4 regions of the Halopseudomonas sp. Lyrl_26 genome follow, and region 2 is predicted to be linked to each of the others. Evidence: predicted binding sites of a transcription regulator. Region 2 holds the regulator's gene; each other region holds the start of a gene.
What was found. The regulator FliA, encoded in region 2, starts transcription of late flagellar genes. The targets are predictions, from matches to a motif close to CTAAAGTTTNNNNNNNNNNNGCCGNTAA.
Positions count from the first base shown of each region.

Region 1: the regulator FliA is predicted to act here: its motif matches at 2,911-2,938, upstream of flgM (flagellar biosynthesis anti-sigma factor FlgM).
Region 3: the regulator FliA is predicted to act here: its motif matches at 2,822-2,849, upstream of VF673_RS01990 (methyl-accepting chemotaxis protein).
Region 4: the regulator FliA is predicted to act here: its motif matches at 2,848-2,875, upstream of VF673_RS12390 (flagellar protein MotY).

Region 1 is NZ_JAYJLH010000001.1:175,803-181,117, forward strand. Features, by position in the region: gene VF673_RS00920 (MFS transporter) at 1-1,242, shown strand, start outside; gene VF673_RS00925 (flagellar brake protein) at 1,267-2,013, opposite strand; gene VF673_RS00930 (flagella synthesis protein FlgN) at 2,066-2,527, opposite strand; gene flgM (flagellar biosynthesis anti-sigma factor FlgM) at 2,563-2,874, opposite strand; gene flgA (flagellar basal body P-ring formation chaperone FlgA) at 3,036-3,761, opposite strand; gene VF673_RS00945 (chemotaxis protein CheV) at 3,875-4,813, shown strand; gene VF673_RS00950 (protein-glutamate O-methyltransferase CheR) at 4,843-5,315, shown strand, end outside.
Region 2 is NZ_JAYJLH010000005.1:142,517-147,831, reverse strand. Features, by position in the region: gene VF673_RS08925 (chemotaxis protein CheA) at 1-845, opposite strand, end outside; gene VF673_RS08920 (protein phosphatase CheZ) at 857-1,654, opposite strand; gene VF673_RS08915 (chemotaxis response regulator CheY) at 1,668-2,045, opposite strand; gene VF673_RS08910 (RNA polymerase sigma factor FliA) at 2,142-2,882, opposite strand; gene VF673_RS08905 (MinD/ParA family protein) at 2,875-3,714, opposite strand; gene flhF (flagellar biosynthesis protein FlhF) at 3,739-5,091, opposite strand; gene flhA (flagellar biosynthesis protein FlhA) at 5,112-5,315, opposite strand, start outside.
Region 3 is NZ_JAYJLH010000001.1:400,798-406,112, forward strand. Features, by position in the region: gene VF673_RS01980 (response regulator) at 1-757, opposite strand, end outside; gene VF673_RS01985 (ComEA family DNA-binding protein) at 1,000-1,284, shown strand; gene VF673_RS01990 (methyl-accepting chemotaxis protein) at 1,332-2,768, opposite strand; gene rnd (ribonuclease D) at 2,985-4,139, shown strand; gene VF673_RS02000 (YcgL domain-containing protein) at 4,136-4,429, shown strand; gene VF673_RS02005 (NINE protein) at 4,445-4,846, opposite strand; gene VF673_RS02010 (YcjX family protein) at 4,915-5,315, shown strand, end outside.
Region 4 is NZ_JAYJLH010000011.1:64,243-69,557, reverse strand. Features, by position in the region: gene VF673_RS12405 (AraC family transcriptional regulator) at 1-552, shown strand, start outside; gene VF673_RS12400 (heavy-metal-associated domain-containing protein) at 1,294-1,506, shown strand; gene VF673_RS12395 (DUF411 domain-containing protein) at 1,524-1,961, shown strand; gene VF673_RS12390 (flagellar protein MotY) at 1,962-2,759, opposite strand; gene VF673_RS12385 (REP-associated tyrosine transposase) at 3,306-3,749, opposite strand; gene galE (UDP-glucose 4-epimerase GalE) at 4,415-5,315, opposite strand, start outside.

The DNA.
Region 1 (5,315 bases), on a different contig from region 2:
CTTCTCAGTACCTATCTGGGCCTTCGTCTGGCCGCCGAAGGGGTCAACGCGGTCTGGATAGGACTGTTGATGACCGGCTATTACGTGGGGCTGGTCATGGGTGCCAGCGTGGGGCACCGGCTCATCGCCCGGGTCGGCCATATCCGCGCCTTCGTCGCCAGTGCCGGTGTGGTGACGGCGTCGGTACTTGGCCATGCGCTGACCTCCAGCGTGGAAGTCTGGCTGGCGCTGCGCTGGCTGGTAGGGGTGGCGATGATGTGCCAGTACATGGTGCTGGAGAGCTGGCTGAACGAACAGGCCGAGTCCCACCAGCGCGGCACCGTGTTTGCGGGCTACATGCTGGTGACCTTTCTCGGGCTGGGATTGGGGCAACTGATCCTGACCTGGATGCCCGAGCTGAGCTTCCGGCACGTGATTCTGGTGGCGATGTGTTTCTCCCTGTGCCTGGTGCCGGTGGCGGTAACCCGCCGTATACACCCGGCGCCGCTGCATCCCGCCCCCCTGGAGATCCGCCATTTCATCAAACGCATCCCCCAGGCGTTGAGCACCATAGGTGTGGCCGGGCTGCTGCTCGGTTCCTTCTACGGACTGGCGCCGACCTATGCGGCCGCGTCGGGCCTGGATACCCATCTGGTCGGCGTCTTCATGGCGGTCACCATCGGTGCGGGGCTCTTCGCGCAGGGGCCGGCCGGCTGGCTGTCCGACCGCTTTGACCGCAGCCGCATGATCCAGGTGAATGCCATCATCCTGACCACGGTGTCCCTGCTGATAGCCCTGATTTCTCTGCCTGGGGTCCTCATGTGGCTGACTACCCTGTTCGGCCTGCTGGCGTTCACGCTGTATCCGCTGGCGGTGGCATTGGCCAATGACCACGTCGATCAGGAGCGGCGGGTGCAGCTGGCGGCGACCCTGCTGGTCACCTTCGGTGTCGGTGCCAGTACCGGTCCGCTGCTCGGCTCGGTGCTCATGCAGCTGGGCGGGCCCGGCATGCTGTACGTGTTCATGGCCTGCTGCAGTCTGCTGCTGGTGGTGTTCGTGCGCCCGGAACGGGTCACCGGGGAGAATCTGGTGGAAGAGGCGCCCATCCAGTTCATGCCGGCGGCGGGTAACCTGGCGAGCTCTCCGCTGGCGGCGGCGATAGACCCGCGGGTGGACGAGCAGGTGGTGATGGAGCAGATGGTGGATGAGGCCGACCAGGAACCGGCCGGGGATCAGGATGAAGAGGAGCACCGGCCGGGCTGAGGGAGCCCTGGCCGGCACGTGCGATCAGAACAGGTCTTCGCGCGCCTGGCGCCGCGCTTCGCGCTGCAACTGGGTTACGAAGCGCTCGATGTGGCGCTGGGTGACCGCCGGCGGCTGGTGGAAGTGCAGGCCCACATGGGTTTCATCGCCGGCCTCATGGTAGGTGCGATGGCGGATCTCCACCGCCACGTCCAGCAAGGGACTGTCCTCCAGTTGCAACTGGCTGCGCTCGTAGCGCTCGCCCGGTTGCAGCGCCTGAAGCTGGTTGCCGGCCAGGCGCAGCTTGCAGCCGGTAACGGAGATGTCGAGGAGTTCGCCGGCGAATGCGCGCTTGTCGGCGCTGTGCACAAGCTCGAGGCGGGTGTCGATGCTGCGCTGTACCGTTGCCCGGTAGGCGCCGCGGCGCTGGTGATAGGTCAGCTGCGTCGGGAAGGGGAGGCTGAAGGCCGGAGCGCCGTCATCCAGTTCGACCTGCGCGGCGTCGCTGTGCTGCCAGCGCAGGTGAACGCCGTCGAGCCACGCATCGACACGGAAACTCTCGCCCTGGGTCATCCACTTGTCACCGACGGAGGGGATGAGCTCGTCGATATACAACATGCCGCTGGCGGTATCGAGTTCGACCAGATAACTCTGGAAGGTCTGGGCCCGTTCCTCGAAACGGACCTCCAGCGGCGTTCTCGCGGCGTGCAATGCCTTGAGCAGTGACTGGATCTCCAGCGGTGCGGTGACTTCCCTGGGGGGCTGCGGGCCGAGACCCTGTTCTAGGAGCATTGACACGTCAGCTTCTCATCCGTAATTCCTGACCGGTGACAGCGATCATATATCAGGCGCGGCTGATCGGTCGTCCCGGGCGTGCGCGGTTGGCATTGCCGAGGCGATCATACACATTCAGGCTGGTTTCCCCCTGGTTGCGCAGCAGGTCCAGCAGGTTGCTGTTGATGTGCTGGCTGTGGCGGATCAGGCGTGCATTACGCAGATTGGCTTCCTCGCAGGCCCTGGCTGCGTCGAGGAAATCGGCATGCTGCCGGGACAGCTGGTCGTCGCCCAGACCGCGGATGAAATCCCCGGGGCTGAGATCCTCGGGCATGCCGGCTGCCTGCAACTGCGCAGTCATCTCGGCGTGCACCTCATTGAGCGCAGCCATTGCCGCAGACTTCTCGTCGAGCAGCCCCTGCAACGCCGTCATGTCCTGATCGAGCAGGGCCTGCTTCTCCCTGTCGAGCAGGTCGGTGAACTGCTGGCACAGGGTTGTAGCCCTCGCGAACAGCTCGCTCAGTTGCCGCATCCTTCACTCTCCACCAGTGGGGCGCCGGCCGTCACTCAGGATTCCAGGTCGATCAGCTTGTCGGCAATGCGGCGACTGTCCGGCTGGTAGCTGCCGTCGGCAATGGCCTGCTTGATCCGCTCCACGCGCGCAGTGTCTACTTCCGGCAGCTCACGCAGACGCTCTTCTATCGCCTGCAGCTGCTGGGCCTGATTGCTCAGACGGACCTCGGCGTCGCCGGTTGCCGGCTGACCGGTATTCTGGGTGCCGGCCGGGCGATCGGCAGTGACCTCGCGCTTGCCGGCAGTAGCACTGCTCTGGCTGCTGCGTGAGGCGCCGTTGGTGCCCGGGTTGAAATCGATGACCATGTGTATGTCCTCAGCCTGAATGCTTCATCGGCCTCTGTAACGGCCGCGGGGCCGTAAACTTTAGGCTTTTCCTGAAAGATTCAGGGTTGGATATGTGATCTGCCTCACAGTGTTGCCCAATGGATGGCAGGCTGGCAAGTATAGCTTCCGCGGGAGGGGCACTACATGTGGACTTCCACCTGACCGGGCCCGACTATCCGGGCGCGCACGACACGGTCGGAACGGGTGTTGCGCACCCGGATCTGCGCGCCGGTGCCACCGCTTTCCAGTGCTTCACCGGGCATGCGCACGGCGACCCGGCTGTTGGCTGCGGTGATGACCACCCGGTCGCCGCGCTTGACCGTCTCATCCTGTTCCAGCTGCTGGGGGCTGAGCACGTTGTCGGCCTGTACCGGGCGTCGCAGGCGCATGCCGATAGCCTGTTCAGGTTGCAGCAGGTAACCTCCGCTGATCTGGCCGATATTGCGCTCGCGCAGTGTAATGTCCTCCGGGCCGAGGATGGCGTGACGGGCGAGTGGTCGGGTGAGTACCACTACCGACTGGAAGAGGTCCACCTGGGCGGGCACAAACAGGCGCCATTGTACCTGGCTGCTGTCGCAGCTGACCCGGACCGTGACCCGGCCGACGGGGATCTCCGGGCTTTCGAGCTGGGCGCTGATCGCGTCCGCCGGGCACAGCGGCAGACGCAGCCTGGGGTCCAGGCGGTTGACGCTGATCTCATGCCGGGCCGGTTGGCTGCTGGCGGCCAGATGAAGCGCAACCTGATCCTCAAGATATGCGGTGGTGGTGCCGATAAGCTGGTCGATAAGCGGATTGGCGTGCAGGCTGCCACAGCCCGTGAGGGTAATGGCTATAATCAGCCGGATAAAAGGTGCCCGAAACTGCATATAATCCAACCTCGATCGTGCGATGTGTGTCAAATCGCCGGCGTCCCAAAGTGTCTGATGGATGCAAGCAAGGATCATGCCGTCTGCGCTTCCATTAAAGAAGGAGTAGTTTCATGGCTGGCATAATGGCCTCAGTGGATCAGCGCACCCAGTTGGTAGGACAGAACCGACTCGAGCTGCTGCTGTTTCGCCTGAACGGGCGGCAGCTGTATGGCATCAATGTGTTCAAGGTCAAGGAAGTACTGCAATGCCCTCGACTGACGCTGCTACCCAGGCTCAATCCCATTGTCCGCGGCGTGGCGCACATCCGCGGCGGAACGCTGCCGATCATTGATCTGGGGCGGGCTACCGGTGGCCGGGCGCTGGAAGACCTGTCCACGGCCTTCGTCATCATCACTGAATACAACAACCGGGTTCAGGGATTTCTGGTGCGGGCGGTGGAGCGCATCGTCAACCTGAACTGGAGTGACGTACATCCACCGCCAAAGGGGACCGGTCGCGACCACTACCTGACCGCGGTTACCCGGGTGGAAGACCAGATGGTGGAAATCATCGATGTGGAGAAGGTTCTGGCCGAGGTGCTGGCCGGGGACGAGGCCCTGCCGCAGCAGGCAACCACCACCGAGGCGATGCCGGAGGCTACCGGCAGCCGCATTCTGGTCGTGGACGATTCCTCAGTGGCGCGGCGGCAGATCATCCGCTGCATGGAATCGCTCGGCATCGAGGTCTTTGCCCTCAATGATGGACGTCAGGCGCTGGACTGGCTCAAGGAACAGGCGGACCAGGGCAGAGATGTCACCGAGGATCTGCTGATGATGATCTCCGACATCGAAATGCCGGAGATGGATGGCTACACTCTCACCGCCGAGGTGCGCAGTGACCCCCGGCTGAAGGATCTGCACGTGATGCTGCACACCTCCCTGTCCGGTGTGTTCAATCAGGCCATGGTGCGCAAGGTGGGGGCGGACGATTTCCTGGCCAAGTTCAGCCCCGACGAACTGGCCGACAGGGTGCTCGCGCGGATGCGTGGAGCCGGAGTTGAACATGCTTGAATATGATTTCACGGGTCTGGAGTTGATGCGTGTCGGCAAATGATCCGGACTTCGACCTGTTCCGGGATTACCTGGAGCGCACCTGCGGCATCGTGCTGGGGGACAACAAGCAGTATCTGGTGACCAGTCGTCTCGGTCGTCTGCTGACCCAGCGCGGTATCCGCAGTCTGGGGGAGTTGGTACGTCAGGTACAGCAGCAGCCCGCGTCCGGCCTGCGCGAGATGGTGGTGGATGCCATGACCACCAACGAAACCCTGTGGTTTCGCGACGGTTACCCTTTCGAGCTGCTCAAGTCACGGCTGATTCCCGAGTTTCTTGCCAGCAACCCCAACGGGCGGTTGCGGATCTGGTCGGCCGCGTGCTCCTCGGGGCAGGAGCCCTATTCGCTGAGCATGGCCGTCGACGAGTTCGAGCGCGCCAATCCCGGACGTCTGCGCGGCGGGGTGCAGATCGTTGCCAGTGAGATCTCGGCCGGCATGCTCAATGCCGCCCGTGCCGGCTG
Region 2 (5,315 bases):
GCCGGAGGGGCTGGCGGTTGCGGCTTCGCCGCTTCCGGCGCAGCGGGCGCGGGGGCGCTTACCGGCGTCGGCGTGGTCGCCGCCCCCGGCCCACGGCCGGGACCGTGCAGTTCATCCAGCAGGGATTCGAATTCGTCATCAGTAATGAGATCCTCATCTCCGGCCACCGGCGTGGCCGGGACGCTCGGGACGGCGGTCGGCTGACTGCCGGGTCCCTTGCCGGTGCCGTGCAGCTGGTCCAGCAGGGCTTCGAACTCGTCATCGGTGATCTCGTCGCCGTTGGCATGACCGTCAGCAGCGGCGGGCGCTTCACCGGCCTCCGGGCCGACATGCAGAGCCTCGAGCAGCAGCTCGAACTCGTCATCGGTAATATCGCCATCTGCCTCCAGCACCGGCTCGGCCATCGTGGCCACCACAGGCGCAGCCGGAGCGGCTGGAGCGGCCACGACCTGCTGGGCAGGCTGGGCGAGCGCGGACAGGGCTTCAAGCAGCGCTGGAGCGGCCGGCGTCGGCTCCTCACCATCGCGCACCTGGGCAAACATGCTGTTGATGCTGTCCAGCGCCTGGAGCACCACATCCATCAGCTCGGCGTCGACCTGACGCTCGCCCTTGCGCAGGATGTCAAAGACGTTCTCCGCAATGTGACAGCAGGTTACCAGAGCCTCGAGCTGCAGGAAGCCGGCGCCGCCCTTGACGGTATGAAAGCCACGGAAAATGGCGTTGAGCAGATCGCTGTCGTTGGGGCGATTCTCCAGTTCCACCAGCTGTTCAGATAACAGCTCCAGTATCTCTCCGGCCTCGACCAGAAAGTCCTGGAGAATCTCTTCATCCGCATCAAAGCTCATTCCACGCTCCCTCAGAACCCCAGACTGGACAGGAGGTCATCCACCTCATCCTGCCCCGACACCACATCATCCCTCTTATCGGCATGAATCTGCGGACCTTCAGCCTGCGAAGCAGATTTTCTCTCCTCGGGGTCGGGCAGCTCATGCTGGATACCGGCGATGCGGTCGACCTGCCCCGCCATGCGCACCAGGTTGAGCAGGCTCTCCTCGACGTCATGGACCAGTGTGATGACCCGCTTGATCACCTGCCCGGTGAGATCCTGATAATCCTGGGCCATGAGAATGTCATTGAGGTTGCTGGATACCTCGGCGCTATGCTTCTCGCTGCGCTCGAGAAAGTCCATGATGCTGCGGGACAGGTTGCGGAACTCCTCGGCGGTCATTTCCCTGCGCTGCAGGCGCTTCCATTCCTCGCGCAGGGCAGCCGCTTCCTTACCGAGCTGACTGACCACCGGCGCGCTGCTCTCCACCAGGTCCATGGTCCGGTTGGCGGCCTTGTCGGTGAGCCTGACGACGTAGTCAAGGCGATCGGAGGCGTCGGCTATCTTCGAGTGCTCGCCATGCTCGGAGCCGAAGGAGCGTGCGGTATCCAGCTGAAAGCTGATGATCGAGTTGTGCAGTGCCCGGGTCAGCTTGCCGACTTCGTAGTACAGCCCCCGGTCGCGGGCCTGATTGATCGCATGGATGACCATGACCGCTTCCTTGTAGTCACCCTCCTCCAGATGCTCTACAAGCTTCTGCGCGTTCGTCTTGAGCGATTGCTCGAATTCCTCGGCGGTCGTCTGACCGGCGTTCCCGCTCAATACCATGTCAGTCCCCTTGCTACTTGGCTTCGATGCGCTCGAAGACCTTTTCGATCTTCTCCTTGAGCGCCTGGGCGGTGAAGGGTTTGACCACGTAGCCGTTGACCCCGGCCTGGGCCGCTTCGATGATCTGGTCGCGCTTGGCTTCGGCCGTGACCATCAGCACCGGCAGGGTCTTGAGGCGCTCGTCGGCACGCACCGCACGCAACAGATCGATGCCGCTCATGCCCGGCATGTTCCAGTCGGTGACCAGAAAATCGAAATTGCCATGCTGCAGCATCGGCAGCGCCGTGGTGCCATCATCCGCCTCGGCAGTATTGGTGAAGCCGAGGTCACGCAACAGGTTCTTGATGATGCGCCTCATCGTCGAAAAGTCGTCGACGATGAGAATTTTCATGTTCTTGTCCAATTACCGCCTCCATATAAACCGAGCAGGGGCATCCGGCGTGCACCCCACGAAAACTGCCACCTCAGCAAAGGGTGAGATATGAATTCAATCGTCCCGCCAGTCGGCCATGCGGGCCCGCAGGCGCGCTGCGCACTGGCTGTGCAGTTGACTGACCCGGGACTCGCTGACGCCCAGCACGGCGCCGATTTCCTTGAGATTCAACTCCTCGTCGTAATACAGCGACAGTATCAGTCGCTCCCGTTCAGGCAGCTTGTCGATTGCCTCGGCCAACGCCTCGCGAAATCGCGCATCCTCCAGCCCCTCAAAGGGCGAAGCCTCCGCTTCGGCTTCGCCGGGGGCACCGGCTTCCAGCAGTTCGTCGAAGCTGAACAGCCTGCTGCCCGCGGTGTCGCCGAGAATCGCATGATATTCCTCGAGGCTCATATCCAGTTCGGCCGCCACCTCATGATCTTTAGCGTCACGGCCAACACGGGCCTCGACGGCACGAATGGCGCTGCTGACCAGGCGCGTGTTGCGATGGACCGAGCGGGGGGCCCAATCGCCCTTGCGTACATCATCCAGCATGGCGCCACGTATGCGTATACCGGCATAGGTCTCGAAGCTGGCACCCTTTCCATGGTCGAACTTGCGAGCGGCCTCGAGCAGGCCGAGCATGCCGGCCTGAATCAGATCCTCCACCTGCACGCTGGCCGGCAGCCGGGCCAGCATGTGGTAGGCAATGCGCTTGACCAGGGGTGCGTATTCCTCAACCAGCCGATCCTGGGTGCGGGCGGCGGCCGCAGCGCTGGCGTACATCCTGGCGCCACCACCGGAAATGTTACTCATCCTCTGGCCCTGTGGCAGGGTCATTGCGCTGCACCAGGCGTTCCAGGAAGAACTCCAGGTGCCCTCGGGGCGTCGATGGCAGCGGCCAGGCGTCGACCTTGCGGGCTATGGTGCGGATAGCCAGGGAGACCCGGCTGCGGGGGAACAGATCGAAGGTCGCCCGCTGCTTCTGCGCCGCCTTGCGCACCGACTCGTCATAGGGCACCGCACCGACGTACTGCAGGGCCACATCCAGGAAACGGTCGGTGACCTGCAGCAGCTTGTTGAAGACGTTGTGCCCTTCCTGCGGGCTGTGGACCATGTTCGCCAGCACCCGGAAGCGCGTCACCCCATGGTCCCGGCTGAGCAGCTTGATCAGGGCGTAGGCGTCGGTGATGGAGGTGGGCTCGTCGCAGACCACCACTATCACCTCCTGGGCGGCGCGCACGAAACTGACCACGGAGTCGCCGATGCCGGCGGCGGTATCGATCAGCAGTATGTCCAGCTCGTCACCGATGTCGCTGAAGGCCTGGATCAGCCCGGCATGCTCCCGCGGCCCCAGATTGACCATCTCGGCTGCGCCGGAGGCCGCCGGTACGATGCGGATGCCTCCTGGGCCGTTGACCATGACCTCGCGCAGCGAACAGGTGCCGGAGAGCACATCGGCCAGGGTCGCCTGGGGTCGCAGACCCAGCTGCACATCGACATTGGCCAGTCCGAGGTCTGCATCCATCAGCACAACGCGGCGTCCCAGCTCGGCCAGTGCCAGGGCAAGGTTGACCGACACGTTGGTCTTGCCAACGCCGCCCTTGCCTCCGGTGACTGCAACTACCTGAACCGATTGATTGCCCATCTGTACGCTGCCCTTATCCAATCGTTAACTTGCGCGCTGTGCGTGAAGTATACCGGCAAAAACATCCGCCATGGTCTGATCCTCGGCAACCTCATTACCGATCAGACCGACCGCCCGGCTTACCAGCTGATGACCGACGCCGCGGGCCAGATCATCGGGAATGCGCTGGCCATCTGCCATATAGGCTACCGGCAGTCGCTGCTCGATGGCCAGACCGAGGGCTTCACCCAGACTGCCGGCCTCGTCCACCTTGGTCAGAATGCAACCGGCCAGCGCACAGCTGCTGTAATTGTGCCATGCCGCCTTGAGCACCCGGTACTGACTGGTTGCGGCCAGCACCAGCAGCGTGCTGACCCGGTCACCCAGCGCCGCCAGCTCCTTGAGCTGACCCCGCAGCTGCGGATCCTGGGCCTGCAGGCCGGCGGTATCCACCAGCACCAGGCGCTTGTTGGCAAATTCGTCGAGCACGTCCTGCAGACTGTGCTGCTCATCCACCACACGCACCGGCACATTGAGGATGCGCCCCAGGGTGCGCAGTTGCTCATGGGCGCCGATACGGAAGGTATCCATGGTCACCAGGGCGACATGCTCACTGCCGTGCTTGAGCACATAACGTGCAGCCAGCTTGCCCAGGGTGGTGGTCTTGCCGGCGCCGGTCGGGCCGACCAGGGCAATCACCCCGCCCTGGTCGATCGGCTCGCTGCGCATCACCGGAATACTCTGCGCCAGATGGGCCAGCAGCAGGCGCCAGGCCTGGCGGATGTCCGTCACCTCCTCCACCTTGCTCAGCAGCGACCGGCAGAGGTCGGCCGGCAGGCCCAGATGAACCAGACGCCGCCACAGGCTGGCCTGGCGGGGTTGCTGCTGATTGACCTTGCCCCAGGCCAGACTGCCCAGCTGGGATTCCAGCAGATCGCGCAGACCGGCGATTTCTGCCCGCATGACATCCAGGCTGTCGGCAGCGGGCGCTGCGGCAGCCGATGCTGCGGCGGCCGCCGGGGCTTCCGCAGCCGGCGCGGCACGCTCGTTGTTCAGGCGATCGAGCAGCTCCCGGGCAACCGGCGAGCCTCGCTCGGCGGCCTGACGCATGCTGTCTCCAAATAATTGACGGTTGACACTGGGCCCGGCCGCTGGTGTTTCTCCCGCCTGCAGGCTGGCCCGGGCGCTGAGAATACGCTCCTGGGTCTTCTTCAGCTCGGTGTCCAGGCCAGGCGTCGGCGGGGTCAGGCGCGGCGCTTCGTAATCCAGCGCCGCGGTCAGTTCGATACCGCCGGCAACACGTCGGTTGGCGATGATGGACGCGTCCGCCCCCATCTCGTCACGGACCAGTTTCATGGCCGAGCGCATATCAGCGGCAAAAAAACGTTTTACTCTCATGGCCTGACCTCACCCTGTAATCAATTCTGTCCGACGGTGGCAACGATGGTGACCTGTTTGCTGTCCGGGATTTCCTGGTACGACAGCACATGGGCGCCGGGGGCGGCATAGCGAACGAACTTCGCCATCATGTTGCGGATCGGTCCGGCCACCAGCAGGATTGCCGGCTTGCCCTGCATTTCCTGCCGCTGAACCATGTCCGCCAGGGAGCGCTGCAGCTTCTC
Region 3 (5,315 bases), on a different contig from region 2:
CACCGATGACAATGGCGGCCAGGTCCAGCTGCAGCTCCAGCGGCGAGCTGTTGCCGGACTGGTGCTTCAGCAACCGGGCAACATCACTGATCTGGGAGTCGTGGAATATCAGCAGGGCCTCGCCGGCAATGCCGCTACCGATATAGCCCTGGCAGATGGCCGAGACCTGGCGGTTGCCCTGGGCGTCAGCCAGGGCCATGTGCAGCTCGGCTACCTCGAGAATGTTGACGTTGGGGACGGGCAGCTTGATGAAGACGCCAAGAACGCGGGCCAGCAGCTCGGCTGCCCGGCCCATGGCGATATTGGCCACCTCACGGAAAGCATCCCTGAAGCCCACGCTGGGCAGATCCAGCTCCGCTGCCGGTAGGCTCGGGTCGATTGTCGGGGCGTGCACCCCCAGGGCCAGCAGCGCCTGTTCCAACTGGCCTGCATCGGCAGGCTTTCTGATGAAGCTGCGCGCACCCAGCTCAAGGGCGCGGCGGATGGCTTCCTCCTGCACGTCGCCGGAGATGACGATCACCTGAGCCTGCAGCCGTTCCTCGCGCATCCGGCGCAGGACCTCGAAGCCGTCCAGTTCGGGCATGGTCAGATCGAGCAGAACTATCTCGCCGAGGCCTGCGCGAATCGCCTCCAGACCGGCCTGGCCGTTGTCGGCCTGGGTGATGCGGAACGGCCAGCCCCTGGGCAGGGCCCGCATGAGCTGCTTGCGGGCCATGCCGGAGTCGTCGCAGATCAGCAGGGGGATCGCATCGGGCACGGCGCTTCCTTGGGTTCGGGTGTAGAGGCATTTTGGCATCAAATGCGGCGGCACGCTATAGAGGCCACAGACCAGACGCGTCGCGAGTGGGACGTTCTTCACAGATCCACGCTCTCGGGCTTCAGCCTGGCGCCGGTTGCAGGTAGCTTGCCTGTGCCGCAGGGAAGCTCAGCGTCATCGATGTGCATCGGTTCAGGTTTTCTCCCTCTGTTGCGGGTCCATTTCCACTAAGGAGAAAGTTCATGAAATCACTGATAAGCGCCATCATGCTGAGTCTGAGCGTCCTGCTCGCCCATCCCGTTCTGGCGGAAGTGAGCGAAGCGCCTCTGGTTACGGTCAACATCAACCAGGCCAGTGCTGCGGAAATCGCCGAGACCCTGAGCGGGATCGGTCTGGCCAAGGCCGAGGCCATCGTCAGTTACCGCGAGGAAAACGGCAATTTTGCCGACGTCGAGGAGCTGGCCATGGTCAAGGGCATAGGGCCGGCGACCGTCGAGCGTAACCGCGACCGCATCGCTCTGCAGTAACTCACCGAGTTCTTCCTCCGCGGCTGTCGCGGAGGAAGGTCTGCAGGTCAGGTCTTCAGCCGGCCCACGGCGGCATTGAGCTGGTGGGCGAGGGTGGCCAGCTGCTCGCTGGTGGCGGCACTCTGCACTGTCTGCATCACCGTCTGTTCGGTGACATCGCGGATCTGGATCACGCTCTGGGTAATGGATTCGGCGGCGATGCTCTGCTGCTCCACGGCCGAGGCAATTTCGCTGTTGCCACCGCTGATCTGGCTGACCGAGGAAGTGATCTCGGCCAGTGACTGACCGGCCTCTTCCACCTGCTGTACCGATTCGTGGGTGAGGCGGGCGCTGTCTTCCATATCGCCAACCGCTGCATGGGTGCCGGTCTGCAGGGCCTCGATCATGCGCTGGATCTCGTCGGTGGAGCTCTGCACCCGCTGGGCCAGGGCGCGCACTTCGTCAGCCACCACGGCAAAGCCGCGGCCCGATTCGCCGGCACGGGCCGCTTCGATGGCGGCGTTCAGCGCCAGCAGATTGGTCTGTTCGGCGATATCGCGGATCACCCGCACCACGCCACTGATCTCCTGGCTGTGGCCTTCCAGCTTCTGCATGTGCTGGGTGCAGCGCTCTATGCTGGTGGCCAGGCCGGTGATGGTCTGGCTCACCCGCAGCACCTGGTCCCGGCCATGGCGGGCGAGGGCATCGGCCTGGGTGGACTGGTCACGGGTCACGGCGGTGTTGCCGGCAATGTCCTGGACGGTTGCGCTCATTTCATTGACGGCGGCGGCAACCATGTCAGTCTCGCCCTGCTGGGTAACCATGCCGTCCTTGACGCCGGCCATCAGCCGGGCCATTTCGTTGGTGCCCTGTTCCAGCTGGCTTGCGGCAAGGCGCACGGTGCCGACGACTTCCTGCTGAGCACTCTGCATGGCGTTGAAGGCCCGGGCCATGGCCCCGACCTCATCACGGCTGGCGGCATCGGCGCGCAGGGTGAGGTCCCCGGTGTTCTGCACAGTGAGCATGACATCACGCAGGGCACGGATATTGGATGTGATGAAGGAGATCAGGATCTGCGACACGGTCAGCACCGCGAGCATCAGCACCAGTACCACCACCGCGTACAAGGGAGCCCGCTCGATGAGCAGCGCCAGGTAGTTCTGCTTTTCTACGCCCAGCAACCGGCCCTGGCCGTCCTTGTTCACGGCCCAGGCGCCCAGCAGAGGGGCTGAAATCGTTACCCGCAGAGCCTCGGCGGGGATCCACACCGGGCTGCCGGAAAGGCGGTTGCCCGCGGAGGACGCATCCAGCCAGCGCAGCCCGTCCGGAGCGCTGGCGGTACCACCGGGGATGACCAGTTCAGCAGCCAGGCGCTTGCGTTCGGTATGGATTCGATCCTGTTCGACCCCCAGGGCAACCAGTACCAGAATCAGGGTGCTGATGAAGGTTACGCTGTTGACAGCCCAGAACTTGTACTTGAGCTGTAGGTTCTGAAAAAAATCCATTTCGACTCCCGGATGGCATTTTCTGCAGTGCAGATTATATGTTGTCAGTCTCTTTATCGGTTGATGGCGATCAATCTTGAACCCTGTTGTCATCATTGATACAGGCAGAGATGGGAGTCGGTTACAACTTCTCGCCAAGTCGTCGCCCGCCGGGGCAGGCGGCTCGGGTATACTTCGCGCCGGGGCCGCATGGCCCGTTACGGAACTGGATAGCTTATGACGTCAACCGAGGCTCCCCCTCACATGATCACCTGCAATGCCGACCTCGCCGCCTGCTGCGAGCGCTGGCTGACGCTGCCCTTCGTGGCGATGGACACCGAGTTCGTTCGCACCGAAACCTACTTTCCCATCGCCGGGTTGATCCAGGTCGGCGACGGCTGCACTTCCTCGCTGATCGATCCGCTGGCAATCAGTGACTGGTCACCCCTGATAGCGCTGCTGCAAGCGCCGGGCGTGGTGAAGGTGTTCCACGCCTGCAGCGAGGATCTGGAAGTGTTCCAGCACCTGTGTGGTGCCCTGCCGGCGCCCCTGTTCGACACCCAGATCGCCGCAGCCTATCTGGGCATGGATTTCTCCATGTCCTACTCGCGCCTGGTCAGCGGCCTGCTGAACGTGGATCTGCCCAAGGAAGAGACGCGCTCCGACTGGTTGCAGCGTCCCCTGAGCCCCCGGCAGCTGCAGTATGCGGTGGACGATACCCAGCATCTGGCAGAGATCTACAAGGTGCTGGCTCCCCGGCTGGATCAAGCCGGGCTGACCAGTTGGCTGCTCGAGGACACCGCCGAGCTGGAGGCCAATGCCCGGCAGCTGCCTGACCCGGATCAGGCCTGGCGCAAGATCAAGCAGGCCTGGCGTCTGAAGCCGTCTGAACTGGCGGTGCTCAGGGTGCTCTGCGCCTGGCGTGAACGGACCGCCCGTCAGCGTGATGTGGCGCGCAACCGCCTGCTGCGCGAGTCTGTGCTCTGTCCGCTGGCCCAGCGTCAGCCTTCAACCCTGTCGCAGCTGTCGCGGATGGAGGACATGCATCCGCGGACCGTACGTCAGGACGGCGAGACCATATTGCGACTGATCGCCGAAGGCCAGCAGGTGCCGGAGCAGCAATGGCCCGAACCCCTGCCTGAACCCTTGCCGGCGGACGCCAACCGCCTGCTCAAGGCGCTGCGCAAGGTGGGTCAGCGCCACGCCGAGCGTCTGGGCATGGCCGCAGAGTTGATGCTGCGCAAGAAGACCCTGGAGGCCATGGTCCGCACCGGTTACCCCTGCGGCCCCTATCGCCTGCCGGATGAGCTCACCGGCTGGCGTCGCGAGCTGATGGGCGCAGAGCTGCTGGCCCTGGCCAATCCATCCGTCAACGAGGGAAACAAGGCATGAAAGTGCTGTGCTCTATCTATCGCAGTCCGCGCAAGGACGGCATGTACCTGTATGTCCCCAGGGATAAGGGGCTCGCCGGCGTGCCTGAGGACCTGCTGCGTCTGTTCGGCAAGCCCGAGCACTCCATGGACCTGATCCTCAGCCCCGAGCGCAAGCTGGCCAGGGAGGATATTCATCAGGTGCTGGAGAATCTGCAGGGGCAGGGGTACCACCTGCAGATGCCGCCCAGGCAGGAAGACTGGGTGATGCATCTGCCGGATGAGTTGCTGACCCGCAACGATCCGGTCTGAGCGGGAAGGGCCTGGCTACCAGGCCTTCTCTATGTTCTTCTGCGAGATCTGCTCGTTCAGCGTCCAGTAGTCGTAGAGCACGCCGAGCAGGAACAGGCCGCCGGTGAAGAAGTAGATGATGGCGGTGACCCACTTGCCCATGTACAGGCGGTGGGCGCCGAACACGCCGAGGAAGGTCAGCAGTATCCAGGTCAGGTTGAAGTTGATCCGCCCGGCGCGGAAGCGCGAATCCGCCTGCCGGTCCATGGACGGGATCAGAAACAGGTCAATGATCCAGCCAATGAAGAACAGGCCCAGGGTGAAGAAGTACAGGGTCCCCGTCCAGGGTTTGCCGTAATAGAAGCGGTGGGCCCCCATGAAGCCGAAAATCCATAACAGATAGCCGATGGCCTTGCTGTGGGTGTCTGTATACGCCATTGAATCTCCCCGTTGCTGGTTGTGCGATACTGGGCCCCTAGACCATACATGACTTCGGGGGTGCCTGCATGGCTGCGTTGAAGAAGCCGCACTGGATCACGGACTGGAAACAGCACGCCCCGGCGCTGGGCAACGCGCGGTTGCGGGTGGGGGTGACCGGGCTGAGCCGGGCGGGCAAGACCACCTTCATCACCAGCCTGATCAACCAGCTGGAGAACCACCAGCGGGGACTGCTGGCGCGCAGGCCCCCCTTTGACCGGCTGGAGGCGGTACGCTGGCAGCGTGACGGGGTAGAGCAGGCCTTCGCCTATCTGGACGCTCTGCAGGCGCTGTCGGACAACCCCGCGCGCTGGCCGTCCTCCACCACCGATCTGTCACGGGTGGTGATCGACCTGCGCTTTCGTCAGACGGGGCTGTTGCGGCGGGTGCAACCCAGCCGGTCTCTGCGTATCGAGATTCTCGATTACCC
Region 4 (5,315 bases), on a different contig from region 2:
CTGATCTGGGAAGCCGGCAGCCTCGACCTGCCGCTGATCCAGAGCGCCCCCGGCACCCACGCCCAGCTGGTGGAGTTGTGTGAGCAGCAACTGCAGGACCTCACCCGCCACCGGCACCTGCGCGAACGGGTCGAGGAAATCCTCTCCCCGCGGCTGCACAGTCAATTACCGGAACTGGACGAAGTCGCCGCCCGCCTCGGCATGGCCGGCTGGACCCTGCGCCGCCGCCTCAAGGCCGAAGCCGGCACACGTTTTCAGGACATCATCGACGACATGCGCCGGGACCTGGCGCTGAGCTACATGAGGGATACGGAAACCGCACTGGGAGAAATCGCCTTCCTGCTCGGCTTCTCCTCACCGGCAGCATTCCAACGCGCGTTCAAACGTTGGACCGGCGTAGCACCAGGGCAATATCGCCGGCAGACAAGACAGGAGAAACCGCTCGGTAGGAGCACCGCCCTCGGTGTGAACCCCAATCGAACCAAACCCCAGAGCCAGCCCCCATTCGCACCCGACACGGGTGCTCCTACATCCGGCGTGGGGATTGAGTAGGAGCACCGCCCTCGGTGCGAATCACAATCAAACCAAACCCCAGAGTCAGCCCCCTTCGCACCCGAGGCGGGTGCTCCCACATCCGGCGTGGGTTTCGATCCGGCGTGGGGTTTCGGTAGGAGCACCGCCCTCGGTGCGAACCACAATCAAACCAAACCCCAGAGTCAGCCCCCTTCGCACCCGAGGCGGGTGCTCCTACATCCGGCGTGGGTTTCGATCCGGCGTGGGGTTTCGGTAGGAGCACCGCCCTCGGTGCGAACCACAATCAAACCAAACCCCAGAGCCAGCCCCCATTCGCACCCGGGGCGGGTGCTCCCACATCCGGCGTGGTTTTTGATCCGGCGTGGGGTTTTGGTAGGAGCACCGCCCTCGGTGCGAACCACAATCAAACCAAACCCCAGAGTCAGCCCCATTCGCGCCCGGGGGGGGCCCTACAACACGCGAAGGAGTCGAACGCCTACCCCTCACATCTCCTGCGCATCATCTACAGCGTCATCCCATTCCTGGGCGCGTTGCTCCAGCAGTTCTTCTTCATACTCGTTCATATTGTTCTCTCCTTCTTGATCATTCTCTGCATGATGGGAACAGGTTCAACCTAACTCCCCTGCTTTACAGTCAGATGAAAACCACACGGGAAAGTTCAGAAGCAATTGACTTTGCCACGGTGTCAGGGTTGAGACTGTGGCCATTCAAACCATCGAGGAGATTGTTCCCGTGAGCATCCCACTGAACGTCAAGGAAATGACCTGCGCCCACTGCGTCAAGCACGTCACCGAGGCCCTGACCGCCGTTGCCGGTGTCGAATCGGTCGACGTCAACCTGGAAGCCGGCAAGGTCAGCGTCAAGGGCAATGCCGACAGCCAGGCGCTGATCAACGCCCTGGACGAAGCCGGCTACCCGGCCAACGTCGCCCACGATGGCAAGACCACCTGCTGCGGTGGTTGCGGCGGCTGACAGTCAAGGAGGAAAACATGCTCGGCAAATTACGCTTCATCGCCCTGGCCGGTCTGTTCATGGGCGGTCTGGCCCAGGCGGCAGACAACCTGACCATTGACGTCCACCGCGACGCCAACTGCGGCTGCTGCAAGGACTGGATCCTGCATCTGGAGAACAACGGCTTCACGGTCAACGATCATGTAGAAGCCAACATGGGCAGCTTCAAGCAGACCGCCGGCGTACCCCCGCGCCTGGGCTCCTGCCACACCGCGATCATCAACGGTCAGTTCGTGGAAGGCCACGTGCCTGCAGAACAGATCCACCTGCTGCAGAACCGCCCCGACCTGCTCGGCATAGCCGTTCCCGGCATGCCCGTCGGCTCTCCGGGCATGGAGTACGGTGATCGCAAGGATCCTTATCAGGTAGTGGGACTGACCAGAAGTGGCCAAGTCGAGGTCATCGCGGAGTACTGATCAACTCCGCTCCAGCCTCAGCGTCACCCGGCGGTTCTTTTCCCTGCCTTCCCGGGTGTTGTTGTTGGCGACGGGGTAGCGCTCGCCGTGGAAACGGATGCTGATCATGTCCTCATCCACGCCCCGCTCGACCAGGTAGGCCTGAACCGCCAGCACCCGCTGGCGGGACAGCTCGCGGTTGCTCAGTCGGTCGCCGACATTGTCCGAGTGCCCATCCAGTTCAATGCGCGACACCTGCGGATCAGCCTTGATGTACTCCAGCGCCACATCCAACATCTGTCTGGCCCGAGCATCCAGCACGGCACCGCCACTGGGAAAGCCGATCGCCGTGCGCGAGATCTGATCGATATTCATCGGCAGCAGGCCATCGGCACAGGCCTGAAAATCCTTCCACGCCTGCGGATAGCCGACACTGGACACCACCACCCGCACCTGCTGACCCGCATCGCTCAGACTGCCCTGCAGAATGGTCGGCTGCAAACCCCGAGACAGCCCCGCGAGCATCTGCCCCGCCTGCTGCCAGGGTAACCGCATTACAGTGGTGCCCGACTGAACCGTCCCCTGCCCAAGCGGCTGCACCCGGGCATCCGGGCGCCACGGCGGCGGATCGTTGTACAGCTGCGCGGCTCCCGGCCGCATCAGCTCGCTCCAGGCCGACAGCTGGAACATCGGCCGCTCACCCGCCCGGCGGATGAACACCGCCTCGCCATAACCGTCAACGCGCTGGCTCAAACGACACTCGAACTTGTCCCCTTCCACCGACCACTGCACATCTTCCATGCGCGTCTGGAACGTCATAGCCTGGGCAGGCAGAGCTGCTCCCAGTAGCAGGACAAGCGGTAAACGGAACAAGCAAGGCACTCCGAAAACAGGGCTACAGGACAAGAAGTCGGCGCACGAGCGCGAAACTTTAGCCCAGAACCAAAACCCAACTCCGCCCGGTTCGCACCGTGCCCGACCCGTTCGCACCGAGGGCGGTGCTCCTACAACAAAGCCAAACCCAACCCCGACCCGTAGGAGCACCCGCCCCGGGTGCGAATGCGTGCCCACCCCTTTCACACCGAGGGCGGTGCTCCTACAAAAAAACCAAACCCAACCCCGACCCGTAGGAGCACCCGCCCCGGGTGCGAATGCGTGCCCACCCCTTTCACACCGAGGGCGGTGCTCCTACAACAAAACCAAACCCAACTCCGACCCGGGTGCGAATACGGGCCCACCCCTTTCGCACCGAGGGCGGTGCTCCTACAACAAAGCCAATCCCAACTCCGACCCGTAGGAGCACCCGCCCCGGGTGCGAACGCGTGCCCGCCCGTTCGCACCGAGGCGGTGCTCCTACGGGGTCCTCTACAACCACACCGCATCCCAATGCGGATAATCCCCCACCGACTCCACCAACCCCGCCCTGATCGGGTTGGCTATGACATATCTGGCCAACGCCTTGAGGTCATCCTCCCGGCGCACCGCTCGATCATGAAAACCCCTCTGCCATATGCGCCGCCCGATTCTCCGCGCACAAACACCCCTCACCCGCCCCACCACTCGGCCGAGCGACTCGTCATTCAACTGCATCAACCAATGGAAATGATCCGGCATCACGACATAGCACCAGGTCTGGACATCGTTCTGCAGCGCCTCCATACGCAAGGTATTGACCAGAGCCCGGGCGTTGTTCAGGTCGGAGAAAACCGGCTCGCGATCCTGGGTAACGGCGGTAATGAGGTACAGCCTGCCCGCCTCGGACACACGCCCAAGACGCAGACGGTGGGATTGGTAGGTTGCTTGTGACACGGCATTGGGCCTCCTGGATGGGGGGTTTGGATATATCCAGGGGGTTATCGGGGCAGGAGTAAAGGAGAGGATGGCGGGGTTGTGATGTGGTGCACGGAGGAGTGGGTGGGGAGGGTTTGTGCCCGCCCCCGTTCGCACCGAGGCGGTGCTCCTACAGCAAAACCACAACCCAACCCCGTGACCGTAGGAGCACCCGCCCCGGGTGCGAATGGGGACATGCATGGGGCGTGGATTGTGCTCGCCCGGTTCGCACCGTGGGCGGTGCTCCTACAACAGAACCACAACCCAACCCCGAACCGTAGGAGCACCCGCCCCGGGTGCGAAGGGGGACATGCGTGGGGCGTGGATTGTGCTCGCCCGGTTCGCACCGAGGCGGTGCTCCTACAACAGAACCACAACCCAACCCCGAACCGTAGGAGCACCCGCCCCGGGTGCGAAGGGGGACATGCATGGGGCGTGGATTGTGCCCGCCCGGTTCGCACCGAGGCGGTGCTCGTACAGCAAAACCACAACCCAACCCCGTGACCGTAGGAGCACCCGCCCCGGGTGCGAAGGGGTGCCCGACCCGTTCGCACCGAGGCGGTGCTCCTACGACAAAACCTAACCCACCTCCGGACCGTAGGAGCACCCGCCCCGGGTGCGAAGGGGTGCTGCCTGGTGGAGGCTTAGCGGTAGCCTTTGGGGTTGTTGGACTGCCAGCGCCAGGCGTCGGCGCACATGGCTTCGAGGCTGAGTTCGGCGCGCCAGCCGAGTTCTTCGGCGGCGAGGGTGGGGTCGGCGTAGCAGCAGGCGACATCGCCCGGGCGGCGGGCGGTGAGGACGTAGGGAAGTTTGTGGCCGCAGGCTTTCTCGAAGGCATGCAGCATATCCAGCACCGAGTAGCCCTTGCCGGTACCCAGGTTGAATGCCTTGATGCCCAGGTCCCGGTCCAGCCATTCCAGGGCCTTCACGTGGCCTTCAGCCAGGTCCATGACGTGGATGTAATCCCGCACCCCGGTACCATCCGGTGTTGGGTAATCGCTGCCGAACACGTTCAGATGCTCACGCCGGCCCACGGCCACCTGGGCTATGTAGGGCATGAGGTTGTTGGGGATATCCGCCGGGTCTTCGCCGATGCGACCGCTGCTGTGGGCCCCGACCGGATTGAAATAGCGCAGCAGGGCGATATTCCAGCTGTCGTCGGCCACATACAGATCGCCCAGCAGCTCTTCAATCATCAGCTTGGAGCGGCCATAGGGATTGGTCGCGCTGGTGGGAAAATCCTCGCGGATCGGCACGGTGGCGGGGTCGCCATAGACAGTGGCGGAGGAGCTGAACACCATGTTCTTCACCCCGGCCCGCTGCATGGCCTCGCAGAGCACCACGGTACCGCTGACGTTGTTGTGGTAATAGCGCAGCGGCTGGGCAACCGACTCGCCCACCGCCTTGAGCCCGGCAAAGTGGATGACGGCATCCACCTTGTGGGTCTGGAACAGGCGATCCAGCAGCGCGGCATCATTGATGTCGCCCTCCACCATAACCACCTCGCGCCGGGCAATATCCTCCACCCGGCGCACGGCCTCGGCG